DNA from 4 places in the Salinibacillus aidingensis genome. Region 2 is predicted to be linked to each of the others. Evidence: riboswitches for the same ligand, from Rfam matches in the RefSeq annotation. Region 2 holds a riboswitch; each other region holds the start of a gene.

Region 1 (4,571 bases), 1.3 Mb from region 2:
TGGGATGCTATGGGATTACGTAAAGGGGAAAGAATAGGGTTAATGCTGCCCAATCACCCTGACTACATGATTGCTTATTATGCCGCCATGCGATTGGGGTTGATTGTCGTTCAAATTAACCCGCGTTATACCGCCAGAGAACTATTACACATTGCAAGTGATGCAAATATGAACTATTTAATAGCTGAACAGGATAACCTGAAAACCGTCCATCAGGTCAATGAGATGTATAAGTTCGGCCATGTCTTTGTATCAGGATCCAAGGATGACCCCCCTCAGTCCTTAGATTTTTTAATCAGGAATTCCACGCCAATCACCAGGGAGATTCCAATCTCACCGAGGGATGATGTTGCGGTGATTCAATACACAGGCGGAACAACAGGGAAGATGAAGGGAGCGATGTTAACCCACTTCAACCTGGTAGCCAATGTTTTCCAAAGTAAGGAGATGTATGGGAACAAGATGCAGGCTGGTCAGGAGGTGGTTCTGACCGCTACCCCGCTCTATCACGTGTATGCTATGACAAGTGCGATGAATCTCGGAGTCTATGTCGGGGCATCAATTCTATTAATCAAAAAATTCCAGGTTGACGATGTGCTGGAGAAGATTAAGAAGTATCAGCCCACATTTTTTCCTGGTGTGCCCGGGATGTACAATGCGTTTGTCAATCACCCGGATGTCGAATCCTATGGTTTGGATTGCTTGAAAATCTGTTCCAGCGGCTCAGCCCCGCTGCCGATTGAAATTATAAGAAGGTTCGAGGGCTTAACAGGAGCGATCATCGGTGAAGGCTTTGGTCTGACAGAAGCCTCACCCTCCACACACCGGAACCCGGCGAGCGGTGTCCGAAAAGTCGGAAGCATCGGCATCCCGCTCCCAGGGACAGACTGTAAGGTTGTTGATGAAGATCATAAGGAACTGCCGGAGCATAGTGTTGGTGAGTTAATCATTAAGGGACCGCAAATCATGAAAGGGTATTTTCAGAATGAAGAGGAAACCAATCAAGCATTACGAAACGGATGGCTATACACAGGAGATTTAGCCATGTCAGATGAAGAGGGTTACTTCTACATTGTAGGAAGAAAAAAAGAAATGATCATCAATGGTGGGTTTAATATCTATCCACAGGAAATCGAAAGTGTTTTATACGACCACCCCGACATACTGGAATCCGCTGTCGTCGGTATCCCTGACCCGGACCAGGGCGAGGTAGTCAAAGCCTATGTGGTCCCAAAAGCCGGTCACACCATAGAGCTTGAAGAATTAAAAGGCCATTGTTACCGCAATTTAACCCACTATAAAGTCCCTAAACAATATGAGATATGTGCCGAACTGCCAAGAAATACAGTCGGAAAACTATTAAAACGGAAATTAGTAGAGCAGGAGAAGAAGAAGCAGTAGAGTTGGTGCCTGTCACGCCCCGAAAAATCTTGTTTCACAAAATGTTTCACAAATGAAGACACGTACCAGGTACACTTATGGACAACCCTGCTATGAACAGGCAGAGCTGAATGGAAGATCAGCTCTGCCTGTTTTGATATGGATAACGCATCTATCCTGAAAACATTGAGGATTTTTTGCCTTTGAATAAAATAAAACCAACGCAAAGAAAACATAATTTTTCTAATTTTCCATTGACAGCTGATTTTCCCTCCTATACAATGACATTAATCTTTTTTCGGAAGATGCCGATAAAACGTTCGATAATTGAATAATATGAAAATCTCTTATCAAGAGTGGCTGAGGGACAGGACCGATGACGCCCGGCAACCGTTCTTACAAATGTAAGAAAAGGTGCTACTTCCTGCAAAACTGTTGATGTTTTGATAGATGAGAGAGGTCGATTATATTTATTTGTGTATAAGCCTCTCCATTTTTATGGAGGGGCTTTTCTTTATACTACATAATTTTTAAAACAAAAGGGAGAGAAAAACATGAAAAAAGTATTTGGTCTTTTATCTGTCATTTTTATTGCAGCTATGATTTCAGGCTGTGGGGCTGGTGATGCTGAGACATCCACATTGAGCGAGGATTCTTTGAAAGTAGGAGTCACAGCCGGTCCACATGAGGAAATTATGGAAGTTGTGAAAGAAGTTGCGGCAGAAGATGGTTTAGACATTCAAATTGAAGTCATTAGCGATTATATTACCCCCAATACCGCGCTGGCAGAAGGGGATTTAGATGCTAACAGCTATCAGCATAAGCCGTTCCTGGATCAAATGGTGGAGGATCGTGATCTTGACCTTGTTGAGGTTGCGAAAACTGTAAACTTTCCAATGGGGATCTATTCCGAAAAGATTTCTGATATTAGTGAGTTAAAAGAAGGCGATAAAGTTGGCTTACCGAATGACCCTACAAATGGAGCACGTGCATTAATGCTGTTCGAGCAGGCAGGATTAATTACTCTGCCGGAAGAGGTGGGGGCAAACGCTTCTGTGAAGGATATTAAGGAAAATAAACGAGGACTGGAATTTGTTGAATTGGAAGCAGCACAAATTCCGCGTCAGCTTGGTGAACTGGCCGCTGCTGCGATTAATACTAATTACGCTATGGAAGCTGGCTACGTTCCAACAGAGGATGCGATTGTTATTGAACCAAAAGATTCACCATGGGTAAACCTTATCGCAGTTCGCAGTGAAAACCAGGATGATCCGGTTATTGAGAAATTCATTAATGCGTACCATTCAGATAAAGTCAAGCAATTTGTTGAAGAAGAGTTTGCCGGTTCCGTGGTCGTATCCTGGTAACAACAAGGAAATGAGCTGCACAATGCGGCTCTTTCTTTTTATCACGCATGAACTGGTCGTAATACCCCGTTTCAAGTCTTGAGGGTACCCCAACAGGACTAAGTGGGGGCCAGTAAATTCCTGATAAGTTCAACTAACTATCAGTGGGGATGGAAAGTCCCCCACTGATGGAAGTTTCACTTTATAAACATTGGGTGAATGATGAAATCCTTTTGAGATCTCAGATATAAAATTTGCCGAGTTTTCTTTAAACAGAAGGAAGGAGATTCTACATGATTAAGATTGACCACCTTTCAAAAACATTTCAAACAGAAAACGGGCCAATAGAGGCCTTGAAGGATGTCTCTCTTGAGGTGAAAAAAGGGGAGATTTTTGGGGTGATTGGTTATAGTGGTGCTGGTAAAAGTACATTGGTTCGGAATGTGAATCTACTGGAAAAACCGACATCAGGTACGGTAAGTATGGATGGGACGGATTTAACCTCTTTATCTCCTAATGAATTGTTAAAAGCAAGACGAAAAATTGGAATGATTTTTCAGGGTTTTAATCTATTAAAAACCGCAACCGTTTATGACAATGTTGCGATTCCCTTAAAGCTTACCGGGGTTCCGAAAAAGGATATTAAAGAGCGGGTCAATCGTTATTTAGATATTGTCGGGTTAAGTGATAAGGCGGATACCTATCCGGCACAGTTATCTGGAGGGCAAAAGCAGAGAGTTGCGATTGCACGAGCGCTTTCCCATGAACCAGAAGTGCTGTTAAGTGATGAAGGGACGAGTGCGCTGGATCCGGACACAACCGATGCTATCCTTGATTTACTGTTAAGAATCAACAAAGAGTTAGGGATTACAATTTTGCTGATTACTCATGAGATGCATGTGATTCAACGGATTTGTGATCGAGTAGCTGTCATGGAAAATGGAGAAGTGGTGGAACAAGGGAAAACCCTTGATGTCTTTACATCACCAAAACATGAAACGACGAAAAAATTTGTGAATGGTATTTTCAACCATCCATTATCCAATGACATGATTGATTCGTTAAAAGAAACAGGTAAGATTTATTCGTTAAAATTCACGGGAGATTCAAGCGAGGAACCAGCTCTGGCTATTGTTACAAAGCGTTTTGATATATTTCCAAATATCTTATCCGGAAATATTACGCAATTAAAGGATGATCCGTTTGGCACTTTACTCGTCCATTTTAAAGGAGAAGATTCTGAAATTCATCAAGCCATATCCTACCTGCAGGAAAAAGGTATTCAAACAGAAGAGGTGATCACCTATGAGCAAAGTAAACGCATTTCTTGATGAATGGGGCTCCTATTTGTGGGTTGCCCTGATCGAAACCTTTCAAATGGTTTCCATTTCTTTAGTGATATCGATTTTAATCGGATTACCAATGGGGATTTTGCTTGTGCTGACAAGACCGGGCAAAAGTCTGGAAAATCGGTTTTTAAATGGGTTTCTTAACATGATTATTAATGTCATTCGGTCGATTCCATTTATTATTTTGCTTTTCTTTATGCTTCCGTTTACGAAAATTCTAGTCGGGACCACCATTGGAGTAAGAGGGGTCATTGTCCCGCTTGTTGTCTTTACGGCCCCCTATATTGCCCGCTTAATGGAAACGTCTTTACTGGAGGTTGACCGCGGTGTCGTGGAAGCCTATGAAGCCATGGGCATTAAAACGAAAGATATTATTTGGAATGTAATGGTGCGGGAGGCAAGACCCTCGATTATATTAGGGTTAACCATCGCAACCATTGGACTAATTGGTGCAACAGCAATGGCTGGTTTAGTCGGAGCAGGTGGACTTGGGGAT
Region 2 (4,571 bases):
AAATTATGCACCAAGTTTTTCTAAAAAGGACTCCCTTGACCACATTGGGTTTAACATATTAGAAAAGCTTTGCTCGAATGAACTCTAGATGTTTTCTCACATTAACTCTGTCTTCTCAAAACCAGCAGCAAATCATACAGCTGCTCCGCCTTTTGATAGGCTCCCTTTACGCTGCTGTCGTTTCGGCTCAATGAACCCTTATATAAATCAAAAATGATCGTCGGTTCGTTTGTGTCATTGACGACAATGTGTAAGGAAATACGTTCTACCCGATCTTCAACACGATGTTTCTTACGGCGACCGCCAATGACTGCTCCAACACCGCCGCCAATTGCTCCACCAAGAATTGCACCCGATGTACTGATACCTGTTGAAGATTTAATAACCTGCTTATCATCTTTAGTCATTTGTACATCAAGAATCTCCCTGATTGGATATATACGGCGGTGGTCTGTGCCATTTAAATATGCGATTTTTTCTGCATCCTCATCAATAGCGAGTACCTGCTTTTTCTCACCGTCAAATTGGTGAGATATCTCAAAGTTTTTCTGTTCCTGCAGATTTTTAATCGCTTGCTCTTTATCCTCTTCTTCCTCTTTCGCTGTTTGATCAACACCAAGGATAAAGAAACTGCCGATAAGAAATATGACCCCAAGGATCCAGTGAACTTGAAATCCCCAAATCGTAGCTGCCATGAGGAACAATCCCCCGATGACATTTAAAGTGGACCAGTTCCATATCACAAGTCCAGCCCCTGCCAAAAGCGCCACAGCTCCCATCAAGGGATGAATAATAAATGCCCAGATGATTAATCCGATTAATGCAAAAAAACCAAAGCATCCTATAATCATTCCTGTTTGCTCCCCTGCTGCAATCGTAAGACGGCCGTTCACTTTGACCATTCTCACCACTTTGTCAAACTAATTATACAAATTAATAGTGAATAACTGAAGACGAAAGCTCGGCAGGTGCTGTACTTTTTCAATTCGCAAAAATGTTTTTTATCGTCCATCGCCTCCACTGTTTTGATTTATAACTTCCATATCCGTTCTTTTTCCTGTCACCAAATCGATCATTACCTGCTGCGCCTCTTCATGACTTTTAAAGTTTCCGAGAGTTTTGACAACCTTATATCCATCACCAGTTTTCTGTATGCCATATTCAAAGCTTAATGTCTTTTTACTTTCCATTTCCTTTTCATCCTTCTTTCTCTCTGTATTTTTCTTGGCTAGTAGTTTTTCCTGATTGTACTCCATCACTGGCTTGATAAACTTCTGATACCTCTCTTTTTTAAAAGCTTCCAATTCTTCCTGTGTCATATTCTTTGTGATCTCGGTAACCGGTTTTCCCTGCTTCCTGATTTCTTTTGCTTCTTCCTCGGATAATTCAATAACTTTTCCATTTTAATAAAAACGTCCATTTGACTCACTCCTTTACAGGTATAAAAAAAGCTTCTTTATGCCCTGAATGCATAAAGAAGCTTCTCCTCCGTATCTATCATTCAAAGCACAGGCTTTGCTGGTAGGAGCACCTTGCGTAAAGCAGGTTGCTGTGACGTCAACGAGCCAGATCTCTCAGTCACTCTGGATATCCTATTCAATTATTTTAATCCTATCATATTTTTAGTCCGTTGAACAGAGTTTTACGGTTGACCACTACGATCAAAACATTAGAAAACCTTCCCTGGATTCAAGCGATTGTCCGGATCAATAGCTCTTTTTACTTTACGCATTAATTGGATTTCCACTGGCTGACTCATTTTCTCCAAATATCCCTTTTTAATGACACCAATGCCATGCTCAGCAGAAGGGAGACCGCCTAATTCATGAACTTTGCTGTAGAGATCATCCAGATAGGCTTTTCGTTTTGTCTGCCAGGCAGCTTCATCCATTCCTTCTTTCATTAGGACCGTATGAATATTTCCATCTCCGGCATGGCCGAAGTTTATCACGTTTATCCCATGCTTTTCCTGCAATTCCTTCGTATAACTGATCATCTCAGCAAATCGATTAATTGGTACGACTTCATCCAGCATTTCGAACTCTGTAAATTGCATTAAGGCTACTAAAATATGATCACGCAGGAACCAGGCTTTTTCCTCCTCTTCCGGCGTGGATAACGGAAGGATTTCCGCCGCCTGTCCTTTTAATAGATTTTCTGTAAAACTGACCCTGCGTGAAAGGTCCTCCTGCTCATTACTATCCAACGTCATTAAGATGTAGGCGTCTCCCTTTTGACTTGGCAGCTTCTTTTCCGTAAATTTCTCACTATATTCAATGGTTCCCCGTTCAAATAGTTCTAAAGCTGCAGGTTCCACCCCATTTTTTAAAATCGATAATACACCATTAGTAGCCGCTTTTAACGAATCAAAAGCCAGTATCACAGACTGCTTATATTTTGGCATCGGAAGTACTTTCAGCTTTATCCTGGTTGTAATTCCCAGGGTTCCTTCTGAGCCGATAAAGAGATCCTTTAAGTCATAGCCGGAACTGTCCTTGATATTCAGGCTTCCTAATGTGGCTTTTTGACCATCCGGCAATACAACATCAAGCTCACGTACATAATCCCTCGTGGTGCCGTATTTCACCGCACGCATACCACCTGCATTTGTAGCTATATTACCGCCTATGGTTGAATTTTTTGAGCCAGGGTCAGGTGGGTAAAAATAGCCTTTCCTTTCCACAAATTCCTGAATTTCCTGTAGTTTTACACCTGGTTCTACCGTTAACGTCATCGTCTCTTCATCCAGATCAAGAATCCGGTTCATCCGGTGAACATCAATGATTACTTCTCCACCCTTAGTTGGCACCTGAGATCCGGCTACACCTGTTCCAGCTCCCCGTGCAATAATCGTAAGGTCCTCCTGGTTGGCATAGGTGACTAAATCTATAATTTCCTGTTCCAATTCCGGTAATGCTACAGCTTTTACAGCAGCAACATCTTTCCAGGAATGATCGGTTTTATAGGCTTCGGGAACATCCTTATCCAGAAAAAGACGTTCATGATCAGGAATAATCGTCTGCAATTTCATGTAAAAATCTCCTTTTGATAGATTCGAAAAATTCTAAGCTGTCTCACGATTTTATCGTAAGCGTTTGCAATTTATTTTTCAAGTAGATAATTTTTCAAGTTTTTTCAAAGAGTAACAGAAAAGTTCGTCTGCGCTCTGCCTTTAAAGCTCATCCTTTGCAGCAATCAATTTAAACGGATTGTACAACTCGGCTAAATATTCTGTATAATATTGATTATTATATAAAGAGAGGAACATTGTATATGGGCACATTACTGAACAGAATTAAAGGAAACCTCCCCTCCCTTTCTGAAGCAGAAAAAAAGATGGGATTATATGTATTGGAAAATCCGGACCTTGTTCCAAATATGACAACAAAGGAGCTTGCCCAGAAGTCAGGAACGAGTGAATCAAGTGTAGTCCGTTTCTGCAAATCTATTGGGATTGGCAGCTTCAAAACGTTTAAACTGGAGTTAGTCAAAGAATTAGCCATGAGTGAGGATAATCTGACAGACTTTAATTTTTTGCAGGATAAAAGTGAGCCCTATGACATTTTTCAAAAAGTAACCCACGTTAATACATCTGCCATTGAGGCCATTTCTACGTCTTTGGATCGCAGGGAGTTTGAGAATGCCGTTGATACTATCCAACACGCGAACAGGCTCGTTTTCTATGGCGTTGGCGGTTCAGCAACGGCAGCTGTCGATGGGTTTTATAAATTCACAAAATTAGGCTATCCATGTACAGCTCATCATGATTTTCACTTTCTGCTATCCTCCATTCCCTATTTAAAGAAAAACGATATCATAATCGCCATTAGTATGTCTGGTAAAACGAAAGATGTATTGGAATTATCCCGATTTGCCCAAAAAGAAGAGGCAACGGTCATTGCGATCACGAACCTGGATAAATCACCGCTTTATAAAGAAGCTGATATTCGCCTGTGCACCCCCATAGTTGAACATGATTACAGAATTGGAAGTATTCCGTCCAGAATGACCCAGCTGACGATTATTGACGCTCTGTATCTCAGTGTTTTCAAGGCAATGGGTGAGGATGTCCTGCCTCAATATCATGAAGCCAGAAATGAAGTTGTTCGACTTAGAAGATAATGATCTGATTCTTCAAGGAATGATTTTTTGACTTATATGAAACTTAATTTCATAAATTTTAATAGATTTATTGACATATAGTTTCACCACCTATAAAATGTGGGTATGAAAGCGATTTCCTAGGAGGGTTAAACGATGCTCAACAAATTAACAACAGAAACCAGGAACCCTGCCAGTATGGATATTGATACAAAATCGATCAAAGAAATACTGCAAACGATTAATCAGGAGGATCATAAGGTTCCAGCAGCTATTGCCGAAGAAATTCCTCAAATTGAAAAGGCTGTACACTTTGTCATTCAATCGTTTAATCAAGGTGGCAGATTAATCTATATCGGAGCTGGAACAAGCGGTAGATTAGGAATACTTGATGCTTCAGAATGCCCTCCCACTTTTGGTGTATCTCATGAAATGGTTCAAGGTTTAATTGCAGGCGGTATGAAAGCGAT
Region 3 (4,571 bases), 1.6 Mb from region 2:
CTTAAAAGTATATCAGTATCCGAAATGCGGGACTTGTAAAAAGGCCCTTAAGTGGCTGGACGAACATAAGATTGATTATGAATCCATACATATCGTCGACAATCCACCATCAAAAGAGGAGCTTGCATCTCTTGTCGAGAAAAGCGGTCTTCCTACTAAGAAATTCTTTAATACAAGTGGAAAAAAGTATCGTGAACTCGGTTTAAAAGATAAGATAAAAGAGGCAACGAATGAAGAAATGATTGATTGGCTGGCATCAGATGGAATGCTAATCAAAAGGCCAATTGTTACAGATGGTGACCAGGTTACGGTAGGTTTTAAAGAAGATTCATTTGAACAAGCATGGAATTCATAATATAGGAATAAATTGGAGGGAATAGAATGAGTTTACCAAAGGATCTATACTATTCAGAAGAACATGAATGGGTAAAAGTGGAAGGGAATAAACTTCGTATAGGAATCACGGAATTTGCTCAATCTGAATTAGGAGACGTCGTATTTGTGGAACTTCCGGAAGTGGGGGATGAAGTAGAGGCCGATGAACCATTCGGAAGTGTTGAATCTGTGAAGACCGTTTCCGAGCTGTATGCCCCGGTAGGAGGAAAAGTGGTTGAGATTAATGAGGATTTGGATGATAGTCCGGAATTTGTTAATGAATCTCCATACGAAAAAGCATGGATGATCGTTATTGAACCGGACGGAGAGCCAAAGTTAGACCAATTAATGTCAGCAGAAGCGTATGAAAAAATGGTCAACGAAGAAGAATAATATGTGGCTTAAAGAGACAGGCAGTGTGCACACGCTGCCTTTTTATTACGCATTAACCGTCCGTAATCCCGTACTTCAAATCTTAAGGGTAACCTAACAAGACAAAGTGGGGGATAAGCGGCCAGTAAATGCCTTATAATTTTCCTATCTATAAGATTAATAATTACATATAATGTTGTGGTGATTGTTATGATCGAGGTAGAGAAAGTCATCATTGTCGAAGGGCGTTCCGATTATAAAAAAGTGAAAGAAATAATCAACGAGCCTCTGCAGATTCTTTACACAAATGGTACGATAAGTATGGATCGGTTGGAAGCTCTTGTAGACGAACACTTCCTGAATGACAAGGAAGTTTATATTTTAGTGGATGCAGATGATCCTGGACATAAGCTCAGAAATCAACTTAGACAAGAGCTCCCCCATGCTATTCATTTATATGTAGATCGTTCTTTTCGGGAAGTAGAAACAACCCCGAATCATGAATTAGCCTCTGTCTTAGCATCCGCAAATCTTAAAGTACACACGGATTTTCTAAAGGGGTATGGTTATCATGCAGGAAATTAACGAAAAAGACTTGCCCATTATTCTGGAAAGTCAATATAAGCAATTTATTTTTCTATACACACCTTTTTGCGGGACGTGTAAAGTGGCGGGGAAAATGCTGGAGACGCTGGAGAATATAGAAAATCTCCCAGACTTTCATACGATGAATGCCTCGCTGTTCCCTGGTTTTATGCAGAACTATCAAATTGAAAGTGTTCCATGTCTGGCTATTATACAGGAAGGACAGATTTTAGATAAAACCTATGCATTCCATTCTGTCCCATTTATGTATGAGAAACTGCTTAAGTATACAGCTGACAAAGAATGACAGCATATGTCAGATTTCCCGGGAAATAAATACGTGAAAAAACAAAAGATATTCAGCGAAAACTGTTGACTGGTTCTAACAGACTATGCTAATATATCAATTATTCAATAAAAATATGAATCTCGTCTTATCAAGAGAGGTGGAGGGACTGGCCCTGTGAAGCCCGGCAACCTTCAAATCATTCTTTGTCTATGATTTGAAACGGTGCCAAATCCTTCAAAGTTAGAGCGCTGGCTTTGATAGATAAGAAGAGAGATAATCGGTTTGTGTTTATCCCTCTTCTTATGGAAGAGGGATTTTTAATTGAATAAGTGAATAGATCTCTTATCACGAGTGGCGGAGGGACTGGCCTGATGAAGCCCGGCAACCATCAGACAAAAATGTTTTGTTTGAGAAGGTGCCAATTCCTGCAAAGCGTATAGCTTTGACAGATAAGAGAACAGAAGATAATCCAGGCTTTTCTGTTCTCTTGTGAACGGAAAAGCTTTTTAATAATTGTTTAGGAAATTATAAAATAGGCAAATTGTGGATAAGAAAAACAAATGAGGCCACGTCCGGCTCCGGCGCCCAGCGACTAGCGAGACTTCCTTCACCTCCGTCCGATAAGTCAACATTGACTTACAAGGTTCGTCGTGTTTCCTTTATCTCCTACGGCTCAGTCCAGTCCGTACGTCGCTAAACGGGCGCTTCCGCCTTTGTTCTAATCAAAACGCAATCATGAAGAGGGTGAGTAAAAGTGATTTCCATTAAAAACCTTTCAAAAATATATAAAAGTAAAAACCGGGATGATGTAACGGCCGTTGATAACATAGACCTTTCGATAAATCAGGGAGAAATCTTTGGAGTTATCGGCTATAGTGGTGCCGGTAAAAGTACATTTATTCGTCTGCTTAACCGTTTGGAAGAGCCGACAGACGGCAAAATCATCATGAATGAAAAGGACATGACGAATTTAAGTAATAAAGAATTACGTAATGAAAGACAAAAAATTGGAATGATTTTTCAGCATTTCAATCTCCTGTGGTCCAGAACTGTATTTGACAATATCGCCTTTCCACTTGAAATTGCCGGGATACCAAAGGAACAACGGAAAAGCAAGGTTCAGGAGCTGATTGAGCTTGTTGGTCTTGCAGGCAGAGAAGATTACTACCCTTCACAGTTAAGTGGAGGGCAAAAGCAAAGAGTGGGAATTGCAAGAGCCCTTGCCAATGATCCGAAAGTTCTTTTGTGTGACGAAGCAACTTCTGCGCTGGATCCGCAAACAACCGATGATATTTTGGATCTGCTGGTGAGCATTAATCAAAAGCTTGGGCTTACCATTATTGTCATCACACACGAAATGCATGTCATTAAAAAGATTTGTCAGCAGGTTGCCGTTATGGATAATGGGAAAGTCATCGAGCAGGGTGAGGTTCTGGAGGTCTTTATGCATCCGAAAGAGAAAACGACTCGCCGTTTTGTACAGCAGGTGATGGGCGAACAGGTGGAGCAGAGCCCCATTCATTATTTCGTGAAGAATTATGAATCTGGCAAGGTTCTCCGGCTTCACTTTGTTGGTGAAACAGCAAATCAGGCTATAATCAGTAAACTTGTAAAAAGGTTTAATGTTGAAATCAATATTTTACAGGGGAACATTACGCAGACTAAAGATGGAGCCTATGGTACTTTGTATGTCCATATGGATGGTCCAGAAGAAGTAGTGAATGAAGCTATTAAATATATACAGCAAACCTCGGTAGAACTGGAGGTAGAAGAGAATGCTTAGAGAATTGTTTCCGAACGTTGTTATGGAAGATTTGAAAGTCGCGACAAATCAAACACTTTATATGACAGGGATATCAGTCCTTGGAACATTGATTCTCGGAATTTTACTTGGATTATTACTGTTTTTGACGGATCGCCAGGGCATACTTAACAGGAGTTTGAATTTTATTACAGCTACTATTGTGAATGTCTTTCGTGCGATACCGTTTATTATATTGATCCTCCTCTTATTCCCTTTTACAGATTGGCTGATGGGAACAATTAGAGGACCAAAGGCAGCTTTACCAGCTCTTATCATTGGGGCTGCACCATTTTATGCAAGGCTTGTGGAAATTGCACTGAAGGAGGTGGATAAGGGGGTAATTGAAGCAGCCAGAGCAATGGGAGCAAAAACGAGACACATCGTATTTAAGGTTCTTTTGCCAGAATCTATGCCCGCTTTAATTTCAGGCTTAACGGTAACAGCCATTAATTTAATTAGCTTTACAGCTATGGCAGGAGCAATCGGTGCCGGTGGTTTAGGAGACTTAGCTTATCGGAAAGGGTTTCAGGCCTGGGACTTTGATGTTGTGTTTGCATGTACTGTACTTATTGTAATTATTGTGTTTATTTTCCAATTTGCAGGGGATTTCTTATCTAAAAAAATTGATAAACGATAAAGGAGAGAGAAAAAAATGAAAAAATTGTTCACATTATTATTTGTTTCCTTGTTTGTTTTTGTTTTAGCAGCATGTGGTGGCCAAGATAGTACACAGGAAGACACAAATGGCGATGATAGCCAAACGGAAGGGAATACTACTGAGCAGGCGGAAGAAAGTGAAGAAGAAGCGACAACCATTACGGTAGGAGCTACAGCCATTCCTCATTCGGAAGTATTAGAAGAAGCGAAACCATTACTTGAAGAAAAAGGCATTAACCTGAATATCGAAACCTATGATGAATATATCCTTCCAAATCGTGATTTGTCTGAAGGACGTATTGATGCTAACTATTATCAGCACACCCCATTTTTAAATCAGCAAAAGGAAGAATTTGACTATGACTTTGCCAGCCTTGGCGGCATTCATATCGAACCAATGGGTGTTTATTCCAAGAATATTAACAGTGTTGAGGAAATTCCTGATGGTACTACTGTTATTTTAAGTAACTCTGTAGCTGATCATGGACG
Region 4 (4,571 bases), 710 kb from region 2:
GTTTCAGATTTTTTTGCTTATTTTGGATATTTGTTAGAAATTGACGAGATTTGTATCATTGTGCGAGAAATGGACCCATTGTTTTAGTCATTATGAAGGGTACATACAAACAGCGCTATGCCAATACTCCCAATTTTTTCAAATTTAAAGGAACAGATGCCTGATTTGCAGAAGTTAAATCATGAAAATACAAAAGGGGAAAGGGAGTGTATGAATGAAAAGGATGAAGTTATCAGCCCTTTGGATGATGATGATGATGCTGGTGGCGACACCTGTGTTCGTCTCAGCGGAGGCTCAATCAAATGGAAAATCGGATCAGGCCTTCGATAACAAAATTGTTAAACGGATAAAAGTCGATAACATCTATGAGCATATTTCCTATCTGTCCGAAGAAATTGGCTCACGACCTGCTGGATCAGAAGGAGAACAGCAAACGGTTGACTACCTTGTGGATCAATTGAAAAGCTATGGATATGAGGGTGTTAAGGTAGAGGAGTTTACCGCTACAACCTGGTATGGGGAGGACATTACCTCATACAATGTGGAAGCTGTTAAGGAGCCGAAGAAAAATCACTATATGGGTCAGCAAATTGTGATCGGTGCCCACCATGATTCTGTTCCTAATGGCCCGGGAGCCAATGATGATGCTTCAGGTACAGGGGCATTGCTTGAGTTAGCCAGAGTTTTTGCCAATACTCCAACCGATACAACAATCAAATTTGTCGCATTTGGAGCAGAGGAAAATGGGCTGCTCGGCTCGCAGGAGTATGTAGAAGCCATGTCTGAAGAGGAGATTTCCAATACAGTTGCGATGTTCCAGCTGGATATGGTAGGCAGTGCAGACGCCGGGGATCTTGTGATGTTTACGGCTGATGGTGAACAGAACGTCGTTACCGATTTAGGTGCCGCTGCCGGATCCAGAGTCAGTGAAACCGTACCGTATAGTGAATTAGGGCGCAGTGATCATGTCGCCTTCCATGAGGCAGGAATTCCGGCTGCATTATTCATCCACACACCGCTTGAGCCGTGGTACCATACGGACGAAGATCTTATTCAGTACATCAGTAAGGAAAAATTGAAGGATGTAGGAAATATTGTCGGCGCAGCGGTTTATCAAATTGCACGGAAGGATACACCGGCACTTGAACGGGCCAATGTTGCACCTGAGCCTGTTGAGTATGATTATGAACCGCCGCAGTTGTAAACAGAGAACAGCACCGCAGCCTCTGCGGTGCTGTTTTGTCATTTATCATCTGAATGATTTCTCTTTTCTTCTTTGGCCACTTCCTCCGTATAAGGATCGATTTCATAAGGCTTTAAATCCCCGAATACACTCATGGTATCTTCTTCATCCAGGTTTTCCTCATATTCTTCATGCCTTGGGCTGGGATAGACAGTGACGTTTCGGCCTTCGATATCATTTCCGGCGAAGTTTTCATAATCCTCTACATAACCGACACGATCATCGGATTCAATGTAGGTTTCATTATAATGGTCGGGAGATACGGCAAAATCTGAAGGAGAATTGGAGGTTCCCCACTGTGCAACCTCCTGCCAGGAGTCTTCTGCATCAAACGCCTCGGTGTCTGTATCATCATATTCAAACTTCCCAAATGGGGGCAGAAGCACGCCTTCCTCCACAGGACGCTGTGTGGAAGAAACCTGATCAGGGGAGTGTTCCACACAATAGGTGGTGGTCGGGAGGGCTTCCAGGCGCTCCAGCGGGATTTCCTTTCCACATACCTGGCAGGTTCCATATGTGCCTTCATCGATAGCCTTTAACGCATGTTCAATATTTTTTAATTCATCCTCAGCATGGTCATTCAGGGCAATATCTTTTTCACGTTCATATAATGCCGACCCTTCATCAGCAGGATGATTGTCATAGCTGGACAATTCTCCCATGGATTGATGATAATGGCCATTTTCTATATCAAAATGATCATTTTCTTTTAACCGCTTTTCAATATCCTCTTTGGCCTTCTGCAGCTGTGAACGGAAGGTGGACATTTGCTCATTTGTCAGCATGATCATAACTCCTTCCTGAAACAATCTTATATGACTATTGTCTGTTGAATTTAAGGAAAAAATAAAGGTAAATCTAAGAGGAACTACTAAATGATGGAATGAAAAATTTTTATAAAAAATTCAGAAAAACAATTGACAGAAGATTTATTCTTCTCTATACTCTTTATTAACATTTCATTTCGCACAGGCGAAGGAAATTAAAAAAGTGAGACGAATCATCAAGCGTTTCGCCGGAAGAACAATAAAAGATCTCTTATCCAGAGTGGCGGAGGGAAAGGCCCTGTGAAGCCCGGCAACCTTCAAGTGACGACTTGAAAAGGTGCTAAGTCCTGCAGATCTGACAAACGGATCTGAAAGATAAGAGGAGGAATTGGAACTTACAACCCTCTTCTTATTGAAGAGGGTTTTTCATTTTCCCTCTTATCCCTTATTTGAGCACTTTAACGCTCTGGACATTCAAATCATGCGTTAAAACGGAGTAAGGAAGAGATTTTTTACAAAAACTATTAAAGGAGTGGTAAAATGAGTCAGGAAAAATTTGGATTGGAAACATTACATTTACATGGAGGTCAGGAGCCGGATCCAACAACAGGTTCCCGCGCAGTTCCGATTTATCAAACGACCTCATACGCATTTCGTGATACAGAACATGCCCAGAACTTATTTGGTCTTAAAGAAGAAGGAAATATTTATTCCCGAATTATGAACCCAACCGTTGATGTTTTTGAAAAACGAATCGCGCTTTTAGAGGGTGGAACCAATGCGGTTGGATTATCATCAGGGATGGCAGCTATTTCCTTATCCATTTTTAATCTTGCCAGAGCTGGAGATGAAATTGTTGCTGCCACGGACCTATATGGGGGAACCTATAACCTGTTTAACCATACCTTGCCGAAATACGGAATCAATGTAAAATTTGTGGACCCTAAAGATCCGGAAAACTTCAGAGAGGCCATTACAGACAAAACCAAAGCCGTATTTGCTGAGACAATCGGAAATCCAAGTCTTCATATTTTAGACATTGAAGCAGTAGCCGCTATTGCTCATGAAAACGGAATTCCATTACTTATTGATAACACATTTGCCACTCCTTATTCCTGCCGGCCTATTGAATACGGAGCAGATGTCGTTATTCATTCCGCTACAAAATGGATTGGGGGCCACGGAACGGTCATTGCCGGAGTTGTTGTAGATGGCGGAAGCTTTGACTGGAACAATGACAAATTCCCTGATTTTACAGAGCCTGATCCAAGCTATCATAATCTCGTATTTTCAGAGCTCGGGGAAGCAGCCTTTGGTACGAAGCTTCGTGTACAGCTTCTTCGTGACTTTGGACCATGCTTAAGTCCGCAAAGTGCATTCCAATTGCTGCAAGGTTTGGAAACCCTGCATCTCCGTGTTCCTAAACATAATGAAAATGCTCTGGAAATCGCGAAATTCCTGGAAAACCATGAGAACATAGAGTGGGTGGCTCACCCGGGGCTGAGCAGTCATCCTTCCCATGCACTGGCAGAAAAATATTTTGATCAGGGAGCAGGATCGATTGTCGTCTTTGGAATTAAAGGGGACCGTGAGGATGGACGTAAAGTTGTTGACAATGTCCAGCTATTTTCACACCTGGCAAATGTGGGCGATGCAAAATCCTTAATCATTCATCCAGCCTCAACGACACATCAGCAGCTAAATGAAGAAGAGTTAAAGCAGGCAGGCGTGACAGAGGAATTTATCCGTCTTTCCGTCGGCTTAGAGTCAACAAAAGACCTCATTCATGATTTAGATCAGGCCATCAAAGCAGCCGTCAAAGAGCCAGTATAATTTATCAAAGAAAAAATGACATTTATCAGTCAAACGTAAGTAGGGTGACTCCGGAATCAGGAGTCACCCATTTTTTATGCAAACAAATAAAAATTCAGGTTTTTTGTCATGCTGTTGGAAAATATAAAATATCCGACTTTTAGATCATAAGTCATGTGAGGCCACGTCCGGCTCCAGCGCCCAGCGACTAGCGTGACTTCCTTCACCTCCGTCCGATAAGTCAACATCGACTCACGCTGTTCGTCGTGTTTCCTTTTCCGCGTGTTAACTGGCTGTAAGTCCCCCTGTAGAAATAAAGGGGGGGTCAACAGCCAGTAAACACCCGATTTGTTCAACTAACAATCAGTGGGGATGAACCCCACTGATTAGAGTTTCACTTTATCTCCTACGGCTCAGTCCAGTCCGTACGTCGCTAATAGAAAAGCGGAGGCGACCGTTTAGGCCCGACGGCATAAGCAGAATATTCGGAATGGCCGTATTTTGGCCATGGAGGAGATTCTGCTTATGACCGCTTGGGCCTGGGAGCCGTAGCTGGACAAACGGGCGCTTCCGCCTTTGTCATGGGTAGAACAGTTTTCAACATTATTTTTCTAAATTATGACAGGTATTATACAAGTATGTTACATTCTGCCTATTTCTATTTATTTATGTTAATGTTTTTGGTAGAGTAGTAGAGTGAAAAAAATTAACGATATAACGAACCCTTTTCAGTGATGCTTCCGTGTCAC

The links. A riboswitch is a leader RNA that binds a small molecule or an ion and turns the genes downstream of it on or off. The one in region 2 is predicted to bind S-adenosylmethionine.
Region 1: it holds a riboswitch for S-adenosylmethionine, as region 2 does, so the genes downstream of both, ACZ5OK_RS14845 (MetQ/NlpA family ABC transporter substrate-binding protein) here and ACZ5OK_RS03360 (hypothetical protein) in region 2, are expected to answer to the same signal.
Region 3: it holds a riboswitch for S-adenosylmethionine, as region 2 does, so the genes downstream of both, ACZ5OK_RS13385 (methionine ABC transporter ATP-binding protein) here and ACZ5OK_RS03360 (hypothetical protein) in region 2, are expected to answer to the same signal.
Region 4: it holds a riboswitch for S-adenosylmethionine, as region 2 does, so the genes downstream of both, ACZ5OK_RS07185 (O-acetylhomoserine aminocarboxypropyltransferase/cysteine synthase family protein) here and ACZ5OK_RS03360 (hypothetical protein) in region 2, are expected to answer to the same signal.

Annotation. Positions count from the first base shown of each region.
Region 1 is NZ_AP043759.1:2,830,441-2,835,011, reverse strand. It holds gene ACZ5OK_RS14850 (long-chain-fatty-acid--CoA ligase) at 1-1,401, shown strand, start outside; SAM riboswitch class I at 1,725-1,837, shown strand; gene ACZ5OK_RS14845 (MetQ/NlpA family ABC transporter substrate-binding protein) at 1,935-2,747, shown strand; gene ACZ5OK_RS14840 (methionine ABC transporter ATP-binding protein) at 3,020-4,057, shown strand; gene ACZ5OK_RS14835 (methionine ABC transporter permease) at 4,032-4,571, shown strand, end outside.
Region 2 is NZ_AP043759.1:601,164-605,734, reverse strand. It holds gene ACZ5OK_RS03370 (serine hydrolase) at 1-88, shown strand, start outside; gene ACZ5OK_RS03365 (hypothetical protein) at 102-902, opposite strand; gene ACZ5OK_RS03360 (hypothetical protein) at 1,002-1,319, opposite strand; SAM riboswitch class I at 1,492-1,594, opposite strand; gene ACZ5OK_RS03355 (FAD-binding oxidoreductase) at 1,670-3,031, opposite strand; gene ACZ5OK_RS03350 (MurR/RpiR family transcriptional regulator) at 3,274-4,122, shown strand; gene murQ (N-acetylmuramic acid 6-phosphate etherase) at 4,258-4,571, shown strand, end outside.
Region 3 is NZ_AP043759.1:2,508,345-2,512,915, reverse strand. It holds gene ACZ5OK_RS13405 (arsenate reductase family protein) at 1-355, shown strand, start outside; gene gcvH (glycine cleavage system protein GcvH) at 382-768, shown strand; gene ACZ5OK_RS13395 (toprim domain-containing protein) at 958-1,332, shown strand; gene ACZ5OK_RS13390 (thioredoxin family protein) at 1,319-1,639, shown strand; SAM riboswitch class I at 1,764-1,889, shown strand; SAM riboswitch class I at 1,961-2,077, shown strand; gene ACZ5OK_RS13385 (methionine ABC transporter ATP-binding protein) at 2,376-3,404, shown strand; gene ACZ5OK_RS13380 (methionine ABC transporter permease) at 3,397-4,062, shown strand; gene ACZ5OK_RS13375 (MetQ/NlpA family ABC transporter substrate-binding protein) at 4,078-4,571, shown strand, end outside.
Region 4 is NZ_AP043759.1:1,314,220-1,318,790, forward strand. It holds gene ACZ5OK_RS07175 (M20/M25/M40 family metallo-hydrolase) at 215-1,204, shown strand; gene ACZ5OK_RS07180 (yteA family sporulation protein) at 1,243-2,028, opposite strand; SAM riboswitch class I at 2,279-2,392, shown strand; gene ACZ5OK_RS07185 (O-acetylhomoserine aminocarboxypropyltransferase/cysteine synthase family protein) at 2,551-3,843, shown strand.